4 regions of the Azospirillum sp. UENF 111221 genome follow, and region 3 is predicted to be linked to each of the others. Evidence: predicted binding sites of a transcription regulator. Region 3 holds the regulator's gene; each other region holds the start of a gene.
The links. The regulator LexA, encoded in region 3, represses DNA repair genes until DNA is damaged. The targets are predictions, from matches to a motif close to ATGTTCTANTTTGGTTC.
Positions count from the first base shown of each region.

Region 1: a site for LexA is predicted at 2,483-2,499, ahead of ACWPN3_RS23045 (S24 family peptidase). Genes of this name have one in related genera too.
Region 2: a site for LexA is predicted at 2,337-2,353, ahead of pheA (chorismate mutase). Genes of this name have one in related genera too.
Region 4: a site for LexA is predicted at 2,848-2,864, ahead of ACWPN3_RS07670 (putative DNA modification/repair radical SAM protein). Genes of this name have one in related genera too.

Region 1 covers NZ_JBSNCH010000005.1:1,779,883-1,784,870, reverse strand. Annotated here, with positions in the region: gene ACWPN3_RS23065 (succinate dehydrogenase iron-sulfur subunit) at 1-45, shown strand, start outside; gene ACWPN3_RS23060 (hypothetical protein) at 115-324, opposite strand; gene ACWPN3_RS23055 (branched-chain amino acid aminotransferase) at 557-1,405, shown strand; gene ACWPN3_RS23050 (hypothetical protein) at 1,381-1,728, opposite strand; gene ACWPN3_RS23045 (S24 family peptidase) at 1,773-2,405, opposite strand; gene ACWPN3_RS23040 (hypothetical protein) at 2,568-2,972, shown strand; gene ACWPN3_RS23035 (hypothetical protein) at 2,969-3,367, shown strand; gene ACWPN3_RS23030 (portal protein) at 3,346-4,887, shown strand; gene ACWPN3_RS23025 (Bbp19 family protein) at 4,880-4,988, shown strand, end outside.
Region 2 covers NZ_JBSNCH010000001.1:412,729-417,716, forward strand. Annotated here, with positions in the region: gene ACWPN3_RS01830 (DUF3072 domain-containing protein) at 55-309, opposite strand; gene metW (methionine biosynthesis protein MetW) at 387-995, opposite strand; gene metX (homoserine O-acetyltransferase MetX) at 1,016-2,230, opposite strand; gene pheA (chorismate mutase) at 2,408-3,304, shown strand; gene hisC (histidinol-phosphate transaminase) at 3,456-4,547, shown strand; gene ACWPN3_RS01855 (amidohydrolase family protein) at 4,612-4,988, opposite strand, start outside.
Region 3 covers NZ_JBSNCH010000005.1:330,157-335,144, reverse strand. Annotated here, with positions in the region: gene moaC (cyclic pyranopterin monophosphate synthase MoaC) at 1-85, shown strand, start outside; gene ACWPN3_RS15940 (molybdopterin molybdotransferase MoeA) at 90-1,319, shown strand; gene lexA (transcriptional repressor LexA) at 1,532-2,257, shown strand; gene ACWPN3_RS15930 (hypothetical protein) at 2,331-2,546, opposite strand; gene ACWPN3_RS15925 (ComEC/Rec2 family competence protein) at 2,500-4,485, opposite strand; gene gltX (glutamate--tRNA ligase) at 4,642-4,988, shown strand, end outside.
Region 4 covers NZ_JBSNCH010000002.1:668,017-673,004, reverse strand. Annotated here, with positions in the region: gene ACWPN3_RS07680 (DUF2442 domain-containing protein) at 1-132, shown strand, start outside; gene ACWPN3_RS07675 (UdgX family uracil-DNA binding protein) at 173-1,597, opposite strand; gene ACWPN3_RS07670 (putative DNA modification/repair radical SAM protein) at 1,601-2,821, opposite strand; gene ACWPN3_RS07665 (DUF2076 domain-containing protein) at 3,264-3,944, shown strand; gene ACWPN3_RS07660 (UDP binding domain-containing protein) at 4,311-4,637, opposite strand; partial or broken gene ACWPN3_RS07655 (nucleotide sugar dehydrogenase) at 4,831-4,988, opposite strand, start outside.

The DNA of each region.
Region 1 (4,988 bases), 1.4 Mb from region 3:
AAGGCCATCGCCGAGATCAAGAAGCTGATGGTTGCGCGCCGCTGATCGCGGACAAACGTTCGCGACACGGAAAAGGCGCCCCTTCGGGGGCGCCTTTTTTCATTTTGGGGCTTCTCAGACGAAGTCCGGGTCGGTCGGGCGCGATGGCGGCAGGTCGTTGCCGGGAGCCGGGCTGTCGGTGGTGCCGGGGCCGCCGGGGTTGGGCAGGTCGGGGTTGTCGGTGCCCGGCAGATCGACGCCGGGAATATCCTCGTGCGGGCCGGGGAAAGGGCCAGAGGAGAAGGTCTGCGGGGCGGCGCTGAGGCCGGGATCGGCGATCGGCATGAGGCGGTTTCCCTCTGTCGGTGGATTGCGGTTGCTCGCTCTTCCCTATCAACGGCCGAAGCCGCAATCCGCTCCATCGCACGGGACGATTGCGTGCGCACCGGTTGACCGATGGCGGCGAGGGGGTATGCTCTTCGGGAGATCACCAACGACCACGAACCACGAATGGGCGGTGCCGGCCGGCGTCGCCCCGCGTAGGGACACATTTTCTTTCTAGGGAAGGACCGAAATCATGGGCGGCATGGCAGGCCAGGCGTGGAGCTGGATCCAGGGCGAGTGGGTGGAGGGCAATCCGCCCATCGTCGGACCGCTGTCCCACACGCTGTGGCTCTCTTCGACGGTCTTCGACGGCGCGCGTGCCTTCCAGGGCGTGGCCCCCGACCTCGACCTGCACTGCGCCCGCGCCATCCGGTCCGCCCAGGTGATGGGGCTGGAGCCGATGGTCACCGCCGGTGAGATCGAAGAGCTGTGCTGGGACGGCATCCGCCGTTTTCCCAAGGAAGCCGAGTTGTACATCCGCCCGATGTTTTACGCCGACGACGGCTTCGTCGCCCCGGCGCCGGAGAGCACGCGCTTCGTCCTGTCGATCTACGAGGACCCGCTGCCGCAGCCGACGGGCTTCGCCGCCTGCATCTCCACCCGCCGCCGGCCGATCCCGACCATGGCCCCGACCGAGGCCAAGGCTGCCTGTCTTTATCCGAACGCCGGGCTGGCGCTGACCGAGGCGCGCAAGCGTGGCTTCCAGAACGCCATCATGCTGGACGCCATCGGCAATGTGGCCGAGTTTGCCACGTCCAACCTCTTCATCGCCAAGGACGGGGTGGTGCGCACGCCGGTGCCGAACGGCTGCTTCCTGAACGGCATCACCCGCCAGCGCATCATCGCCCTGCTGCGCAATGATGGCGTGACGGTGGAGGAATGCACCCTGACCCCGCAGGACGTGTTGGAAGCCGACGAGGTCTTTTCCACCGGCAACCACGCCAAATGCGTGCCGGTGATCAAGGTGGAGGACCGCAGCCTTGCGGCGGGACCGCTGTTCCAGCGGGCGCGGGCGCTTTACTGGGAATACGCGTTCCGCTGATCGAGCAACGCCACCGCCGCCCGGCGGTGATGGGCCAGCGTGGCGGCCAGCCGGGCCAGCCACGCGTCGGTCCGGCAGGTCGCGGCGGTCAACGCGCCGCGGCGCCGGGCCGTGGCGAGGCGTGCTTCCGCCGCGAGCGTGCTGTGCAGACGGAGCGTTGCCGCGCGTTTGAGGGCGTTGGCGCGGCTTGGGCCGCCGAGCAGGGCGGAGCGAAGCTCCTGCTTCGGCGGCTTGGCGTCATGGGTGCGGTGAAGGCTGTCCAGGCGGGCGGCACGGTCCATGGAATGGACGATAGCGCCTGTCGGGATATGCGGTAAAGGCAAATTTTCCTAGGATCGCGCGCCGGGTGGGGAGGTGTTTGACCTCCTCACTGGCTCGCCCAGATGATCCGCGCCATCCAGGCGACGTCCGACAGCGGGATGCTGCGGTCGGGGTGGGCCCGGTTGATCGACAGCAGTTCGATCTTGGTCGCCGTCTCGCGCATCAACTGCTTGGCCATCACCTCGCCGCCCTTGGTGCGGACGACGACGCGGTCGTTGCGGCGGATCTGCGCGGCAGGCGAGACGATGATGGTGTCGCCGTCGCGATAGACCGGTTCCATGCTGTCGCCGGAAATCTCCAGCGCATAGGCATGCGGGTCGCCCAGGCTCGGAAACAGCAGTTCGTCCCAGCCGCTGCCGGCCGGGAAGCCGGCATCGTCGAAATAGCCGGCCGACCCGGCCTGGGCATAGCCGATCACCGGAACCCGTTGCAGCGGGGTGGTACCGGCGCCGTCGCCGACCAGCGACACGAACTCCGACAGGGAGGCGCCGGTGGCGTCCAGCACCTTGGAGATGCTTTCCGTCGACGGCCAGCGCAGCTTGCCGTCGTTGGTGGTGCGCTTGCTCTTGTTGAAGGTGGTCGGGTCCAGTCCGGCGCGCCGTGCCAGCCCGGAGGCGGAGAGCCCGTGCTGTGCCGCGAGGCGGTCGATGGCCCGCCAGATGTCCGTATGTTTCAGCATGGGACGATAATCTCATAAAGCGGCGACAGCGTCCCTAGGAACTTTTTCATAAAACCATTGACCGCGGGCAGTGGCGGGAACATAACGCAAACAGAAGGCGCGGCCGCGAAGCAGGTCCGGTGTCTCTCTTCCCAAAAAATCCGAAGCCGCAAGGAGACCAGCATGCTGCGTCCGGCCGCCACCGCTTTGCCTGCAACCAGCCTTTCCCGGACCGTTCCGCTGAAGCCGGAGCCCTACAGCGTCGAGGGCCAACCCTTTGCCGATGCGGAGGAGGCGTGGTTCTGGGCGGTGCAGGCGCATGAGGCCAAGGCAGCCGGGGCGCGGGTTGTCGCCGGCTGTGGGCAGGTCGCGCGGCCCTGCGAGCCGCAGGACCTTCTTCAGGTGGTCGACCGCCTGTACCGGGCGCGCAAGCTGATGCGCGACCACCTGCATGTGCTGGTCCATTACGGCCGCCGCCAGAGCGCGCCGGAACCGGACCGCTTCCGCGAACAGCGGGCCCATTCGCTGTGGCAGGAGGCGTTCACCGTGATCGCCCCGGCGCTGCGCAACAAAGGCATCGCGCGATGAGCGCCGCCCCCTGGACCGCCGCCTGGATCGTCTATCGCGGCGAAGCGCCCTTGTGGTGGCTGCGGTTGCTGAAGCCGGGCTTCCGCCACTGCCTGGCCCTGCTGACCGACGGTCGGCGCTGGGTGGCGGTCGATCCGCTGGCCGGTTTCACCGACATCGCGGTGCTGGACCTGCCCGCCGACTTCGACCTGCCGGGCTGGTACCGCGCCCAGGGGCTGACGGTCGACGCCGCCCCGCTGCGCCGCCCAGCCGGCCCCGCCCCCTGGGGGCCCTTCACCTGCGTCGAGGCGGTCAAGCGCCTGATCGGCTTGCGCGCCCGCCGGGTGCTGACCCCCTGGCAACTGCACCGCCACCTGACTGGAGGAGACCGCGCATGCCCGCATCCGCAGCCGTGAAACCGTCCGCCCGGCGGAAGGGTGACCTGTCGGAACCGGAAGCCCTGCTTGACCGCTACCGCGTCGCCCGCGAACGGCGCAGCGTGTGGGAAAGCCATTGGCAGGAGTGTTACGACCATGCGCTGCCCAACGGCCGGCCCTTCCGCGGCGGCGGCACGCCGGGCGAACGCCGGGTCGACCGGCTGTTCGACGGCACCGCCCCCGACGCGGTCGAGCAGTTGGCCGCCAGCCTGCTGTCGGAACTGACGCCGCCCTGGTCGCGCTGGTTCGGCTTCCAGCCCGGTCCCACCCTGACCGGGGCGGAGCGCGACCGGGTCGCTCCGCTGCTCGACCGTGCCGCCGGCATCGTCCAGGCCCATTTCGACCGCTCCAACTTCGCGGTGGAGATCGATCAGTCCTTCCTCGACCTCGTCGCCGTCGGCACCGCCAGCCTTTTGATGGAGGAGGCCGCCCCCGGCGCCCCGTCCAGCCTGCGCTTCACCGCCGTCCCGCTGGCCGAGGCGGTTCTGGAGGAGGGGCCGGACGGCCGGTTGGACGCCACGTTCCGCCGTAGCGAGGCGACGCTGGCCCAGATCCTCCAGCGCTTCCCCGGTGCGGACCTGCCAGATGAGGTGCGGAAGCAGGCGGCGGGGGAGCCCGACAGCCGCTTCCCGCTGGTCGAGGCGGTGCTGCCCGACGGGACTGCCTATCGCTGGGGCGTGGTGCTGGACAGCGGGCTCGCCGAACCGTCCTGGCTGGCGCAGGGGCGCTTCGCCCAGTCCCCCTTCGTCAATTTCCGCTGGCTCAAGGCACCGGGCGAGACCTATGGCCGCTCTCCGGTGATGAAGGCGCTGCCCGACATCAAGACCGCCAACAAGGTGGTGGAACTGGTGTTGAAGAACGCCTCCATCGCCGTCACCGGCATCTGGCAGGCTGACGATGACGGGGTGCTGAACCCCACCACCATCCGGCTGGTGCCCGGCACCATCATCCCCAAGGCGGTCGGGTCAGCCGGCCTGACGCCGCTGGCCAACCCCGGCCGGTTCGACGTGTCGCAGCTGGTGCTGGACGATCTGCGCGGCCGCATCCGCCATGCGCTGCTGGTCGACCGGCTGGGGCCGGTGGAGTCGGCGCGGATGACCGCGACCGAGGTGCTGGAACGCTCGGTCGAGATGGCGCGGCTGCTGGGCGCCACCTATGGCCGCCTGCAGGCCGAGCTGATGACGCCGCTGGTGCTGCGGGCAGTGTCGATCCTGCGCCGGCGCGGCGAGATCCCGGACATCACCGTGGACGGCCGGTTGGTGGAGTTGCAGCACCGTTCCCCGCTCGCCCAGGCGCAGGCGCAGCGCGACGTCCAGGCGACGCTGCGCTGGCTGGACAGCGTCAAGGCGCTGGGGCCGGAGGCGGAGGCCACTGTGGATGCGGCGGCGACCGCGCATTGGCTGGGCGAGGCCTTCGGCGTGCCGGCCAAGCTGATGCGGGCGCAGGTTGCCGGCGCCGGGCTGGACGCCGGAGCGGGTGCCGGTGGCTCCAATGGCTGACCGCCCAATGGCTGACCGCCCGACGATCGAGCAGGCCGGCTGGGACTGGCTGGAGGCGACGCTTCCTGCCGATCCGCAAATCGGTGCGGCAGCGGATGCCG
Region 2 (4,988 bases), on a different contig from region 3:
CCTCACCCTAACCCTTTCCCCGGGGGGAGAGGGGATCTTCCGCTGCCTCCCCACTCACTTCCCGCGGCCGGTCTTGTCCTGCAACGCGTCGATGCGCTTCGACGCCTCGGCCTTGGTCAGGCCGTCATCGAAGGATTCGCCGGCCTCCTCGCTCAGCGTCTTCAGATAGGAGGCCTGGGCGCCGGTCATCGGCTCGTCGCCGGTGGTCCAGTCGTCGGGGTTCTTGTCGCGATTGGACGTGTCTTCGCCGGTCTTCGGATTCTCGTGGCCGGCATGGTCATGGGTATCGGCGGTGTGCTTGGTCGTCATGATGCGTGCCTCTCGAAAGGGAACGCATCATGAACAAACCTGAAGGCGGAAGGTTCCCGCCCCCTGGCCCGGCCCCCTCAGCCGTTGCGCCGCAGCAGGAAGACGCCCTGTTCGCCCAGCAGGTTGGCGAAGCCGGAATGGGCGTGGCTGGTCACCCGGCCGGCGCGGTCGATGATCCGCGTCTGCTCGATGGTGATGCTCATCTCCTCCGTCAGCACGACGAAGTCGCGCAGCGTGCAGAAATGGATGTTGGGCGTTTCCCACCACTGGTAGCCCAGCTTTTCCGTCACCGGCATGCGGCCGGTCAGCATCAGCTGCATGCGGACGCGCCAATAGCCGAAATTCGGCACCGAGACGATGGCGCGCCGGCCGATGCGGCACAGCATCTCCAGCACGTCGCGCGGCTGCTTCATCGCCTGAAGCGTCTGGCCCAGAATGACATAGTCGAAGGCTTCCGCCGGATAGTCCTTCAGGTCGGTCTCGGCATCGCCCTGGATCACCGACAGGCCGTGCGCCACGCACTGGCGCACTCCGTCCATGCTGAGTTCGATGCCGCGCCCGTCGACATTCTTGGTGTGGGCCAGGTAATCCAGCAGGGCGCCGTCGCCGCAGCCGACGTCCAGCACGCGGCTGTTCGGCTCCACCATCTCGGCGATCAGCTTCAAATCGTCGCGAATGTCCACCATGGTCGGTTGTCTTGTCTCACTCAGCGCGCGCGGCGGCGGACGGACAGGCCGCGATGCTCGGCGCAGCCCTCCAGGAAGCCGTGGATGACCTGATGGAACTCCGGCTCGTCCAGCAGGAAGGCGTCGTGGCCCTTGTCGGTCTCGATCTCGACGAAGCTGACATTCCCGGCGACGGCGTTCAGCGCATGCACGATGGCCCGCGATTCCGAGGTCGGGAACAGCCAGTCGCTGGAGAAGCTGGCAAGGCAGAAGCGCACCGGCGTGGTCTTGCCCCCCGGCCGGAAGGCGTTGGCCAGCGTGCCCCCGGCATCGGCGGCGAGGTCGAAGTAATCCATCGCGCGGGTGATGTAGAGGTAGGAGTTGGCGTCGAAGCGTTCGACGAAGGCCGCCCCCTGGTAGCGCAGGTAGCTTTCCACCTGGAAATCGGCGTCGAAGCCGTAGGTGATCGCCTTGCGGTCCTGCAGATTGCGGCCGAACTTGCGGTGCAGGGCCGTTTCCGACAGGTAGGTGATGTGCGCCGCCATGCGGGCGACGGCCAGGCCGGCCTCCGGCTTGGTGCCTTCCAGCAGGTAATTGCCGCCGCGCCATTCCGGGTCGGCCATGATCGCCTGGCGTCCGACCTCGTGGAAGGCGATGTTCTGCGCCGAATGGCGGGCGGCGGTGGCGATGGGCACCGCGGCGAACACCGATTCGGGGTAGGCGACCGCCCATTGCAGCACCTGCATGCCGCCCATCGAGCCGCCGATGACGCAGAACAGCTTTTCGATGCCGAGATGCTCGACCAGCAGCTTCTGCGCCCGCACCATGTCGCCGATGGTCACGACGGGGAAGGACAGGCCATAGGGCTGGCCGGTGGCGGGATCGAGATCCTTCGGCCCGGTGCTGCCCAGGCAGCCGCCCAGCACGTTGGAGCAGATGACGAAATAGCGGTCGGTGTCCACCGGCTTGCCGGGGCCGACCAGCATCTCCCACCAGCCGGGCTTGCCGGTGACCGGATGCCTCTCCACCACGAAATGGTCGCCGGTCAGGGCGTGGCAGATGAAGATCGCGTTGGACTTGTCGGCGTTCAGCGTGCCGTAGGTCTGGTAGGCGATCTGGAAGCCGCCGATCTCCACCCCGCTGTCCAGCCGCATCGGCCGGTCCACCGCCAGACGCACGCGCTTGCCCGGCATGACCTGTTCGTTGGAAGCGGGGGCGGGGGCATTGGGGGCGGAGCTGTCGAGGGCCGCGGACATCTCGTTTCGTGCCTTGTCGGAAGCCTTGTGGCGCCTTGATGGGAACCGTCAGGGAGCTGTGGCGGAACGGGAGCGTATAGCTACGAAGCCGGCCTTCGGAGTGTCAATGTTTTCTTTGATTTCAGGGCGCATGCGGACTACTACTAACCGGCTCTGCATTCGATGGTTTTTTGACCCATGGCTTCCGCCCGGACCCCGCTCGACGATTTGCGCCGCGAAATCGACCAGATCGACGACGCGATCCATGACCTGCTGATGCGACGCGCCGCCGTGGTGGAACGCATCGGGGCGGCCAAGGGCAATGGCGCGGCCGAAACCGGCGCCCAGCCCATCTTCCTCCGCCCGGCGCGGGAGGCGACGATCCTGCGCCGCCTGATGGCCCGCCATGCCGGCACCTTCCCCGCCCAGGTCGTCGTCCGCATCTGGCGGGAGATGATCACCGCCTTCACCCGCATGCAGGGCCCCTTCGCCGTCGCCGTCTATGCGCCGGAGGACCGCCGCGGCTTCTGGGACGTCGCCCGCGACCATTTCGGCGGCTTCGTGCCGATGACCGCCGTCAACACTCCCGCCGCAGCGCTCCGCGCCGTGTCGGAGGGGACGGCGACGGTCGCCGTGGTGCCCTATCCGGCCGAGGACGATTCGGATCCCTGGTGGCGCTTCCTGGTGTCGGCCGACGCCGGCCGGCCGCAGGTGGTGGCGCGTCTGCCCTTCGGCGGGCGCGGCAATGCCCGCGGCGAGAACCGCGACGCGCTCGCCATCGCCGCCGTCCCGCACGAGCCGACCGGCGACGACCGCACCCTGCTGAGCATCGAGATCGGCGGCGACCTCAGCCGCGGCCGCCTGAAGGATTCGCTGGAGGCCTGCGGCCTGCCGCCGGTCGGCTTCTGCACCTGGCATCCGGCCGGCCACGCCACCGGGATGAGCGGCGGCGGCCCGTCGGTCCATCTGGTCGAGATCGCCGACTTCGTCGGCCAGGGCGACCCCCGCCTCGCCAAGCTGCTGGAACGCTCGGGCGACATCCCGGTGCGGGTCAACGTCGTCGGCGGCTATGCCGTGCCGCTCGCTCTGGGCTGATGTGCGCGAATGAGGCGAGCCGCCGGGGCTGCTCCTGCCTTATCCTGCCGGCCCTCCGTGGAACGTTGGAACAGGGCCGCCGGAACTGTTCCATCCTGTTCCACCCCATCCTTGAACCGCCCATCCACCAGCGTCGGAAGGTAAGCAGACCATGACCCAGCCGAACGGCCCGCAGCCGCGTCCGGGGATTCTCGACATCGCTGCCTATGTCGGCGGCGAGCATCAGGGTCATATCCGCCTCGCCTCCAACGAAGGGGCGCTGGGGCCGAGCCCGAAGGCGATGGAGGCCTATGCGGCGGCGGCCGGGACTCTGCACCGCTATCCGGACGGCGGCTCGGCGGCGCTGCGCGGCGCCATCGCCAAGCGCTTCAACCTGGATGCCGACCGCATCGTCTGCGGCGCCGGGTCGGACGAGATCATCAGCCTGCTGATCCGCTCCTATGCCGGGCCGGGCGACGAGGTGCTGTATTCGCAATACGGCTTCCTGATGTACCCGATCGGCGCCAAGTCGGTCGGCGCCACCCCGGTGACCGCACCCGAGGACGGGCTGACCGCCAGCGTCGACAATTTGCTGGCCCGCGTCACCCCGCGCACCCGTCTGGTCTTCCTCGCCAACCCGAACAACCCGACCGGCACCTATCTGCCGGCGTCGGAGGTGGCGCGGCTGCATGCCGGCCTGCCGCCGGACGTCATCCTGGTCATCGACGCGGCCTATGCCGAGTACATGAACAAGGACGACTACACCGCCGGCGAGGAGCTGGTGGAGCGGTTCCCCAACGTGGTGATGACCCGCACCTTCTCGAAGATCTTCGCGCTGGGCTCGCTGCGCATCGGCTGGTGCTATGGGCCGGCCGGGATCGTTGACGTGCTGAACCGGGTGCGCGGCCCCTTCAACGTGTCGAACGCCGCCCATGTCGCCGGCGTCGCCGCGGTTGAGGATGCCGAGTTCCTCGACCGCTCCCGCCGCCACAACGAGCAGTGGCGCGAGTGGTTCTCCGCCACCGTGCGGGAGCTGGGGCTGACGGTGCACCCCAGCGTGACCAACTTCGTGCTGGTCGATTTCAAGGGCCAGCCCGCCGGCAAGGACGACGCCGAGGCCGCCCGCCAGTTCCTGAAGGCCCGCGGCATCCTGGTCCGCCAGATGCCGTCCTACGGCCTGCCGAGCTGCCTGCGCGTCACCATCGGCACCGAGCAGGAGATGCACGCGGTTGCCGACGCGCTGCGGGACTTCCTGAAGGCGTAAAGGTTTTCCGAACAAAGAAAAGCCCGCCGGAACAGCTGTTCCGGCGGGCTTTTTTGTGCTGGTCTTATCCCCGGTTCAGCAGGAAATCGACCATCTCCGGCCGCCCCGGCAGGTCGAGCCTGGCCTGCACCGGTTCGCAGCGGCTGACGATCCGGCCGCGGCGCAGCACGAACAGGCGGGCGGCGCGGGTGCGGATCGCCTCCACCGGGTTGCCGGCCTGGAGCACCACCAGATCGGCGTTGCAGCCCGGCTCCAGCCCGTAGCCGTCCAGATGCAGCAGCCTGGCCGGGTTGACCGTCACCGCGTCGAAGGCGGCCTTGATGCCGTCCTGGCCGGTCATCTGCCCGACATGCAGCCCCATCTGCGCCACCTCCAGCATGTCGCCGGAGCCCAGCGGATACCAGGGGTCCATCACGCAGTCATGCCCGAAGGCGACGGTCA
Region 3 (4,988 bases):
CGTCACCGATGTGCGCCTGCTGCACAAGGCCGGCGGCAAGAGCGGCGAGTGGGGCGCGTCCACATCCTCCTCCACCGGAGCCTGACGCGATGATCTCCGTCGCCGAGGCGCGCGCCCGCATCCTGTCGGCCTTCGCCGCCCTCCCGGCGGAAACCGTCGCCCTGCCCGACGCGCTCGGCCGTGTGCTGGCCGAACCGGTGGTCGCCCGGCTGACCCAGCCGCCCTTTCACGCCGCCGCCATGGATGGCTGGGCCGTGCGTGCCGCCGACATCGCCGCTGCGACCGCCGAGGCCCCCGTCCCGCTGCGCCGCATCGGCGAATCCGCCGCCGGCCATGCCTTCACCGGCAGCGTCGGCCGGGGCGAGGCGGTGCGCATCTTCACCGGCGCGCCCCTGCCCGGCGGTGCCGACGCCGTGGTGATGCAGGAGGATTGCAGCGCCGACGACGCCACCGTGCGGATCGGCCGCGCCGTGGCCGCCGGCCGCTTCGTCCGCGAGGCCGGATTCGACTTCACGGCCGGTCAGGAGCTTCTGCCAAAGGGCCGGCGCCTGACCGCGCGCGACATCGCGCTGGCCGCCGGCGGCAACGTGCCTTGGCTGTCGGTCCATCGCCGGCCGCGCATCGCCGTGCTTGCCACCGGCGACGAGATCGCCCTGCCCGGCGACCCGCTGGGTCCGAGCCAGATCGTCAGCACCAATGCGCTTGGCCTCTGCGCCCTGGTGACCGCCCAGGGTGGGATCGCCCACAATCTGGGCGTCGCCAGGGACACGGCGGAGAGCGTGGCGGCACTGGCGAAGGGTGCGGCCGGTTGCGACCTGCTGGTCACCACCGGAGGGGCGGCACAGGGCGATTACGACCTCGTGCGCGATGTGCTTGCCGAACGCGGCGTGGCGCTGGAGGTGCAGACGGTGGCGATGCGTCCGGGCAAGGCGCTGATGTTCGGCCGTGCCGGGTCTGTGCCGCTGCTGGGATTGCCCGGCAACCCGGTGTCCACCGGCGTCACGGCGCTCCTGTTCCTCCGCCCGGTCCTGCGCGTGCTGCAGGGCCTGCCGCCGGAGGACGACCGTCTGCCGCTGCGCGCCCGCCTGACCGGCCCGTTGAGGGCCAACGACCGGCGCGAGGAGTATCTGCGCGCCACGCTGGCCGCCGGCCCGGACGGTGTCCTGACCGTGACACCCTTCGCCCGGCAGGACAGCGCCATCACCACCCTGTACGCCCAGGCCGATTGCCTGATCCCCCGCCCGCCCCATGCCGACCCGGAACCGGCCGGCGCGATGGTGACAGTGCTTCCTTTGACGGATGGGGCGCTCAGCATCTAGACTTCAGCAGAGCGCCTGAGCAGAGCGCCGGAACGGCCGGCTGGAACAGTTGAACATCACCCGGAAAACTGTTTCATGCCGTTCCAGATGTTCCCCTCAAGTTCTAAAAGATGCCGATGGAGGGCTTGACGCGCGGCAGGAACCAAACTAGAACATGGAGCAACGTTTAGTTTTTGTTCCATCTTCAGTCTGGCCGAGGCCGGGAGGCATCCATGCTCACGCGCAAGCAGCACGAATTGCTGCTGTTCATCCACGAACGGCTTGGCCAGGGCGGTGTCTCGCCGTCGTTCGACGAGATGAAGGACGCCCTGGGCCTGAAGTCCAAGTCGGGTATCCATCGCCTGATCACCGGGCTCGAGGAGCGCGGCTTCATCCGCCGCCTGCCCCACCGGGCCCGTGCGTTGGAGGTTCTGCGCCTTCCCGAGGGTCTCGACGCTTCCCGCAACCGGACCGCGGCTCCCAAGCCGAAGTTCCAGCCCAACGTCATCAAGGGCGATTTCGCCTTCGCCGGCCGCGACGCCGCTCCCCCCGCACCGACGCCGGCCGCCGCGAACGAGACGGTGCAGCTCCCGCTCTATGGCCGGATCGCCGCCGGTACGCCCATCGAGGCGCTGCGCGACAACAGCGCCTTCGTCGATGTCCCCGCCTCCATGCTGACCGGTGGCGACCATTATGCGCTGGAGGTTTCCGGCGACTCGATGATCGAGGCCGGCATCCTCGACCACGACACCATCGTCATCCAGCGCTGCGATGCGGCGGAGAACGGCACCATCGTCGTCGCTCTGGTGGACGAGGGCGAAGTGACGCTGAAGCGCCTGCGCCGCAAGGGCAACACCATCGCCCTGGAACCCGCCAACGCCGCCTATGAAACCCGCATCTTCGGCGCCGACCGCGTCCGCGTGCAGGGCAAGCTGGTCGGTCTCGTGCGCAAGTACTGAGCTTTTCGAGCCCAACCGCCGATCCTCTCCTCCGTCCCCGCGGCGGATGGGATCGGCGATGTCCAAGTTCCTCTCACTTTCCTCCGGTCCAGGGCCGATCTCCCCGCAGCCCGCGCACCGTCTCCACCGTCACCCCCTCGGCGGTCACCGTCAGCGTATGCGCGCCCTCATGGCGCAGGGTCCAGCGGTCCACCACCAGATCCGCCCGGCAGCGCCGCGCCACCTCCGCCGTCACCACCGCATCAGCTGCCCCACAGTCCTCGTCCAGCGCATCCGGCAGCCGCGGCAACGCCACTGTCTTTCCCTGCACCCGGTACAGGCAGCCAAACGCGTCGCAGTCCAGCGACCGCCCTCCCCCGCTCCATCCCCCGTCGGCCGGCCAGGGATCGGCCACCGACCGCTCGCCATCGCGCTCCCGCCAGGTTTCGGTCATCCGGCCGCCGCCCTTGACCGATGCGCTCAGTCGTCCGTCCGGCAGCCTGACCGCCATCACCGTCCCGTCGCCGGCCACCAGCACATCCGGCCGCACCGCCAGCATCGGCGAGGCCAGCCCGGCCAGGACCGGCAGCATCCCCAGCCACCGCCACCAGCGCGTCCAAAGACAGAGCCAGAATCCCTCCCATCACCAGCACCGCAAAGCCTTCCGCCGGCATCGCCGGCACGGTCAGCGAAGCCCAGGGGAGACGGCCGAAGAATTCCGCCGTCCAGATCACCGCCCGGTCGCCCCAGTTCATGGCGATCAGCGCCGGCGCCTCCAGTCCGAAGGGCAGCAGCGCGTAGGCGATCAGACTCCACGGCATGACCCAGAAGGACGTGATGGGAATGGCGATCAGGTTCGACAGCACGCCATAGAAGGCGATCTGCTGGAAATGGAAGAGCGAGAAGGGCAAGGTCGCCAGCGTCGCCACCACGCTGGTCAGCAGGATCCCGCCGACATAGAACAGCCCGCGCACGATCCATCCCGCATCGCGCCGCCAGTCCGCCAGCCTGGCGCTGCCCTTCTCGAAGGCGGCGATCAGCGCCACCACCGCGGCAAAGGACATCTGGAAGCTCGGGCCCAGCATCCCCTCCGGATCCATCGCCATGGTGACCAGCCCGGCGAAGGCGACCAGCCGCATGCTCAACGGGTGACGGTCCAGCATGATCGCTCCCATCACCATGCCGGTCATCAGCACCGACCGCACCGTCGGCAGCGGCGCCCCGACCAGGAGCGTGTAGCCAAGCGCCGACAGGATGCCGAACAGCGCGGCGATCTTCTTGATCGGCCACCGCAGCGCGATGTAGGGCACCGACGCCAGCAACGCCCGCACGACATAGAACAGGATGCCGGCGGCGATGCCGACATGCAGGCCGGAGATCGACAGCAGATGCGCCAACCCGCTGTTGCGGAAGTCGTCCATCGTCGCTTCCGGGATGCCGAACTCCTCGCCGTTCAGCAGCGCCGTGGTGACGCTCGCCTCCACCGGGTCGCCGATGGCTGCCGCCACCCGCTCGGCAATCGCGCCGCGCGCCTTCTCGAAGGCGATGGCGACCGTGCTCCATCCCGTCACCGGCGGCGCCTCGACCAGTTCCGGCGCACCGGTGGCGAAGCCCGTGCCGCCCAGCCCCATGAACCAGGCCCGCCGCTGGAAGTCGAAGGCGCCTGGTTCGGCCGGCGCCTGCGGCGGCAGCAGCGTCGCCCGCAGCCGCACCACCGACCCGGGCGCTGGTGCCGGAAAGCGGTCCGACAGGCGGATGCGCACGGCGGCCGGCGTCCGTTCCGGCGCCAGCCTGCTGACGCTCACCTCCCGCAGTGTGATCCGCGTCGCGCCCGGCCGCCGTTCCACCGCCATCACCCGGCCGGTGACGGTCGCCCCGGCGATGCTGCGGCTCAGCACCGGTGCCGCCATGCGGATGGTGTGCGCCTGCGCCACCAGGAACCCCGCCGCCAGCATCAACAGCGCCATCGCCACACCGGTCATGGCGAACCATCGCCGCAGCGCCAGAACCAGCACCGCGCAGCCGCCGACCGCAGCCGCGCCAATCCACCAGTCGGGCTCCTGCCGCAGGCCGAAATAGAACGATACCCCCGCCCCGAAGGCGACGGGCAGCCACAGCACCCAGCGCTCGCCCTCCGCCTCCGCGAGCGCCACGAGTCGCCCACCCACGCGCGCCAGCAGGCGCCGCCAGCCTCCGCCGAGCGCCGGGGGGCCGTCGGTTTCCTCCTCCGGCCAGCCGGCGGCCGTCACCGGTAACGGATTCCGGGCGCAGCGATGCCACCCGCGAGCCCCTCAACGACCGTCCATGCGCGCATCGCATTGCCTCCAAGCCGGGTGGCTGTGTTAAACCACGGTGTCGAACCACCGGCGCATCATACCAGCGCCGAACCGGAAATTGAGAGACCGATGACCGTCGTCACCCGCTTCGCTCCGTCGCCGACCGGCTTTCTGCACATCGGCGGTGGCCGCACCGCCCTGTTCAACTGGCTGTACGCCCGCAACACCGGCGGTCAGTTCCTGCTGCGGATCGAAGACACCGACCGGCAACGGTCCACCGACGCGGCGGTGGACGCCATCATCGACGGGCTGAAGTGGCTGGGCCTGGATTGGGACGGCGATGCCGTCAGCCAGTTCGGGCGCAAGGACCGTCATGCCGAGGTCGCGCACCAGATGCTGGCCGCCGGCAAGGCCTATCGTTGCTATTGCAGCCCGGAAGAGCTGGAGGAGATGCGCGCCGCCCAGAAGGCCGCCGG
Region 4 (4,988 bases), on a different contig from region 3:
TATCGCACCGGTGTCAGCTCGGTCCCGCGGGCGCTGCTGATCGCCTGCCGCGCCATCGACCGAGACCCCTTGCCTCTGGCCGCTTTCCTGCGTCCCCGCCGCCCCGGTCGCCCGCCGGCGGCGGCTGAGTGAAGCACCATCATTCCGGATAAATTCTCATCGATACAAGCCGTCAACCCACCCCCTCCCGTGCCCGCCGCAGGTCGGCGACGAAGTCGCGATAGGCCTGCTCCGCTCCTTCCCCGGCCGGCAGGCGCAGCAGGTAGGACGGGTGGACGGTGACGAACCCCTCCCAATCGCCGAACCCCATCGGCCCGCGTTCCCGCAGAACCGAGACGCTGCGCCCGCTCAGCGCGAGGGCCGCGGTGGCGCCCAGCGTCACCACCAGGCGCGGGCGGACGAAGGCCAGCTCCTTCATCAGCCACCAGCGGTAATGCTTCACCTCGCCGGCGGTCGGCGACTGGTGCAGGCGGCGCTTGCCGCGGGCGACGAACTTGAAATGCTTCACTGCGTTGGTCAGGTAGGCGGCGCTGCGCTCGATCCCGGCCTCCTCCAGCGCGCGGTCCAACAGCTGGCCGGCCGGGCCGACGAAGGGGCGGCCTTCCAGATCCTCCTGGTCGCCGGGCTGCTCGCCGACGATGGCGATGGCGGCCCCCTCCGGCCCTTCGCCCAGCACCGCCTGCGTCGCCCCCGGCACCAGCGGGTCCGCCGCCCGGATGATGCGGTTCAGCTCGGCCAGCGTCGCCGGTTCCTGCCGGGCCATGGCGGCGACGGCCTTGTCGGGGTTGCGGCGGCGGGGGGCCGCGGCCTCCGCCTCGATCATCGCCTGCACCCGCGCAGGCGCGGAGCGGATCATCGCCGGGATCGCCGCGGCCTCCGGCAAATTGGCCCAGTATTTCCGCGGCATCTCCGCCCGCATCGCCGTCGGGTTCACCCGCGCGGGATTGAAGGTGCTCTCGTAATAGCGCTGCCAGCCTTCGGCGAAGCGGTCGTCGCGGTCGAGCCCCTCCGGCCTCAAAGCCGCCGGCCCGACCGTCAGCGAGCGCCGGTCCCAATGCAGAGATCCCACCGGCGTCAGGATCGTCCAGACCAGGCTCTCGAACCGTTCGACGAAGAAGGGCGCGGTCGCCTCGACGATGAAATGGTCGGGCTCGAACCACGCGACGTAGCGCTCCCCGCCCCGATCTTCGGAGTTGTCCGGATCCCGAACCTCGCGGAAGCGCAGGAAGGCGTGCATCTTGTGCAGGTCGCGCCGCACCGCCTTGTCCAGCAGCGCCAGCCGGTGGATCAGCGGGTCGGCATGATGGTCGAGGATGTCGCGCTCCCCCCGCACCACCCGCCGGACCAGCCGGTGCAGCAGGGCATAACGCTCCGGATCGCGGTGGCAGACCACGCTTTCGATCAGCGCCCCCACCGGGCGCGGCAGCGGAACCGGCGGCGCGTCCGCCGGCAGCGGAGCCGTATCGCCGAACAGCGACGGCGCCGCCCCGCCGCTCCACACCACCGCGTCCGGTTCGACATCGAGCGCGACCAGCCCGCGCAGCGCGCGGCGGAAGCCGTCCAGATCGGCGCCGTCCTTCAACTCCACATGCCGCATGGCTCAACCCCTCAGAACAGGCTGAGCTGCTTGGGCGGCGCCACCAGCCGCTGCCGCAGGTCGGCGCGGTCGGTCAGCCCGCCCGGATGGTGGTCGGCGGCGATCAGGAAGGCGCGCGCCCGCTTCAGTCCCGACGACAGCCGCGCCACATCCTCCAGCCGCAGGGTGGTGTGGCGCCGCGCCTCGACGATCTTGTCGACCGCCCGCGCCCCCAGCCCCGGCACGCGCAGCAGCATCTCGCGGTCGGCGCTGTTCACGTCCACCGGGAAGCGCTCGCGGTTCTTCAGGGCCCAGGCCAGCTTGGGGTCGATGCCCAGAATCCAGCATGCCGCCCTCGCCCCCGGCGGCGATCTCGTCCACGGTGAAGCCGTAATAGCGCAGCAGCCAGTCGGCCTGGTACAGCCGGTTCTCGCGCTGGAGCGGCGGCGGCTTGGCCGGCAGGGCGGAACTCGCCTCCGGGATCGGGCTGAAGGCGGAATAATAGACCCGGCGCAGCCCGTAGCGGCGATAGAGCGTGTCGCTGGTCTCCAGCACCGACAGGTCGGTGGAGGCGTCGGCACCGACGATCATCTGGGTGCTCTGCCCGGCGGGGGAGAAGCGGCGCTTTTCCTCCTTGGCCTCCAGGATGCGTTCGCCGACCTGACCCATCACCGCCTTGATCGAGCTGCCGTCCTTCTCCGGCGCGAACTCCTTCAGGCTGCGGTCTGAGGCCAGTTCGAGGTTGATCGACAGCCGGTCGGCCCACAGCCCGGCCTGCTCGATCAGCCAGGGGCTGGCCTCCGGGATGGTCTTCAGATGGATGTAGCCGGCGAAGCCATGGTCGCGCCGCAGCGTGCGCGCCACCAGCATCAGCTGCTCCATCGTGTGGTCGGGCGAGCGGATGATGCCGGAGGACAGGAACAGCCCTTCGATGCAGTTGCGCTTGTAGAAGCCCAGCGTCAGCTGCACCACCTCGTCGACGCTGAACCGCGCGCGCCGCACGTTGGAGGACCGGCGGTTGATGCAGTAGGCGCAGTCGAACAGGCAGTAGTTGGTCAGCAGGATCTTGAGCAGCGAGACGCAGCGCCCGTCCGGCGTATAGGCGTGGCAGATGCCGGCCCCGGTGGTCGAACCGATGCCGTCCGGCCCGCCCGTCCGCCGCTTCGCTCCCGACGATGCGCAGGAGGCGTCGTATTTCGCCGCATCCGCCAGGATCTCGAGTTTGTCGAGCAGCGCGTCATCCACTGTGATGGCTTCCCTCTTCCTTCCAGATGTTCGCAATATGTTCTTATCTAAGGAAAAGGCAAGCGGGGCGTCTTGAAAGCGGGCCGGAACGGGGCCACGTGCTCTACAACCGGATCCGGGCCCCTCTGGCGACTTAGACGTGGTCGCGATGTCGGATCTCTTCACCTGCTCTTGCGCCGACGGGCGTGACCGCACTTGGAGGGACTGATGCCCTTGCCCCTGAGACAACGCCCCCGGCCTCCGGCATTCCCCGCTCCCGACCTTCCCCGTCGCGCGCCGCCCCTCCGGCGCGCCGCACGGCTTTGCCACCGCTCCGGGTGGGCGGCTTTGCCGCCCTCTGGGCGGCCGGCTCCGTGCGCCTGCGGGGCGCCGGGGCCAGGGCCGAGACCCTGAAATCTTCCCCCGCCTCATTCCCACCCTTTTGATGAAGACGAGCATCGCCATGGACCACACCGAACGCCAGATCATCGACGACCTGTTCGCCAAGCTGCATCAGGCCGAGGCGCAATCCGGCCCGCGCGATCCCGAGGCCGAGGCGCTGATCCGCGAGCGGATCGCCCGCCAGCCGGCCGCCCCCTACCTGATGGCGCAGGCCATCGTGATGATGGAGCAGGCGCTCGCCGCCTCGCAGGGCCGCAACGAGGAGCTGGAGCGCCAGCTGCGCGAGCGTCCCGCCGCCGCTCCCGCCGCCCCGGCCCAGTCCGGCGGCGGCCTGTTCGGCAGCCTGTTCGGCGGCAGCAGCCGTCCCGCTCCGCAGCCGTCATATCCGGCGGCGGCCCCGGCCGCTGCCGCCCCTGCGGCCGCCATGCCGGCCGGCTCGCCCTGGGGCCGTCCGCCCGCCGCTGCCGGTACGCCCGCCTATGGCGACCCGCGCGTCGCCGGCTATGCCCAGCAGCCGCGGGCCGGCGGCGGCTTCATGGCCGGCGCCATGCAGACGGCGGCCGGCGTCGCCGGCGGCATGCTGATCGGCAGCGCGCTCTCCAGCATGTTCTCTGGCGGCGAGGCGGTGGCGGCCGAGGCTGCCGGTGCTGCCACCGATGCGGCCACCGCCGCCACCGACCATGTCGAACAGACGGTCGAGGACAGCGGCTGGGGCGATTTCGGCGGCGAAGAGGAGATGTGAGTCCATCCCTGATGGCGGCGCTCCGTTGAACTGAGCGCCGCCATTAGAGAAATAATTCCTATATAATGGCGTCGGACCCACCGTTGCGGAACCGACGCCATGCCTTCCCCTCTCCCCTTTTCAGGATCGCCTGCGCCAGGGCATGGGAGGGGGATTTTCCCAACCGATGGAACGCTGCCGTCCGGCCTGTTTCACAGCGTTCCATCCGGCCCCGGCGTTGGACCCTTGCCCACCCGGCGGATGGAACGCCGCCGCTTGGCGTGTTTCACGCTGTTCCAGCGGTCTCTCCCGTCGGCCCTGCCGATGGAACGCCGCCGCCCGGCACGTTCCACGCCGTTCCAACCGCCGGCCGTTCCGCCCCGCGCTTCAGGCCTTGACGATGCGGTCGGCGAAGCCCTCGACCGCCCGCATGGCGTTGCGGGTGTCGACCACCAGCGGGCAGTGGGCGGCGAGGCTCTGCCAGTCGATGCCGTCATGGTCGGTGACGATCACCGCCGCGTCGAAGCCTGCGAGCCGCTCCGCCGTCCAGTCCACGGACCTGCGGCCGGCGAGGGCGGCATGCTCGCGGGTGACCGGCAGCACGGGAATGAAGGGGTCGTGGTAGTCGACCGCGGCCCCGCGTTCCAGCAGCATCTCCATCAGCCGCAGCCCCGGCGACTCCCGGCTGTCGTCGACGTTCTTCTTGTAGGCCATGCCGACCAGCAGGATGCGCGACCGGCTGAGCCCGATCCCGGCCTGCCGGTCGAGCGCCAGGGCCAGCCGGTCCACCACATGGCGCGGCATCATCGTGTTGACCTCTCCCGCCAGCTCGATGAAGCGGGTAGAGATTCTGGTATTCGCGGGCCTTCCAGGTCAGGTAGAAGGGGTCGATCGGGATGCAGTGGCCGCCCAGGCCGGGGCCGGGATAGAAGGGCATGAAGCCGAAGGGCTTGGTCTTCGCCGCCTCGATCACCTCCCAGATGTCGATGCCCATCGGTTCAAAAACGATCTTCAGCTCGTTCACCAGGGCGATGTTGACCGAGCGGAAGATGTTCTCAGTCAGCT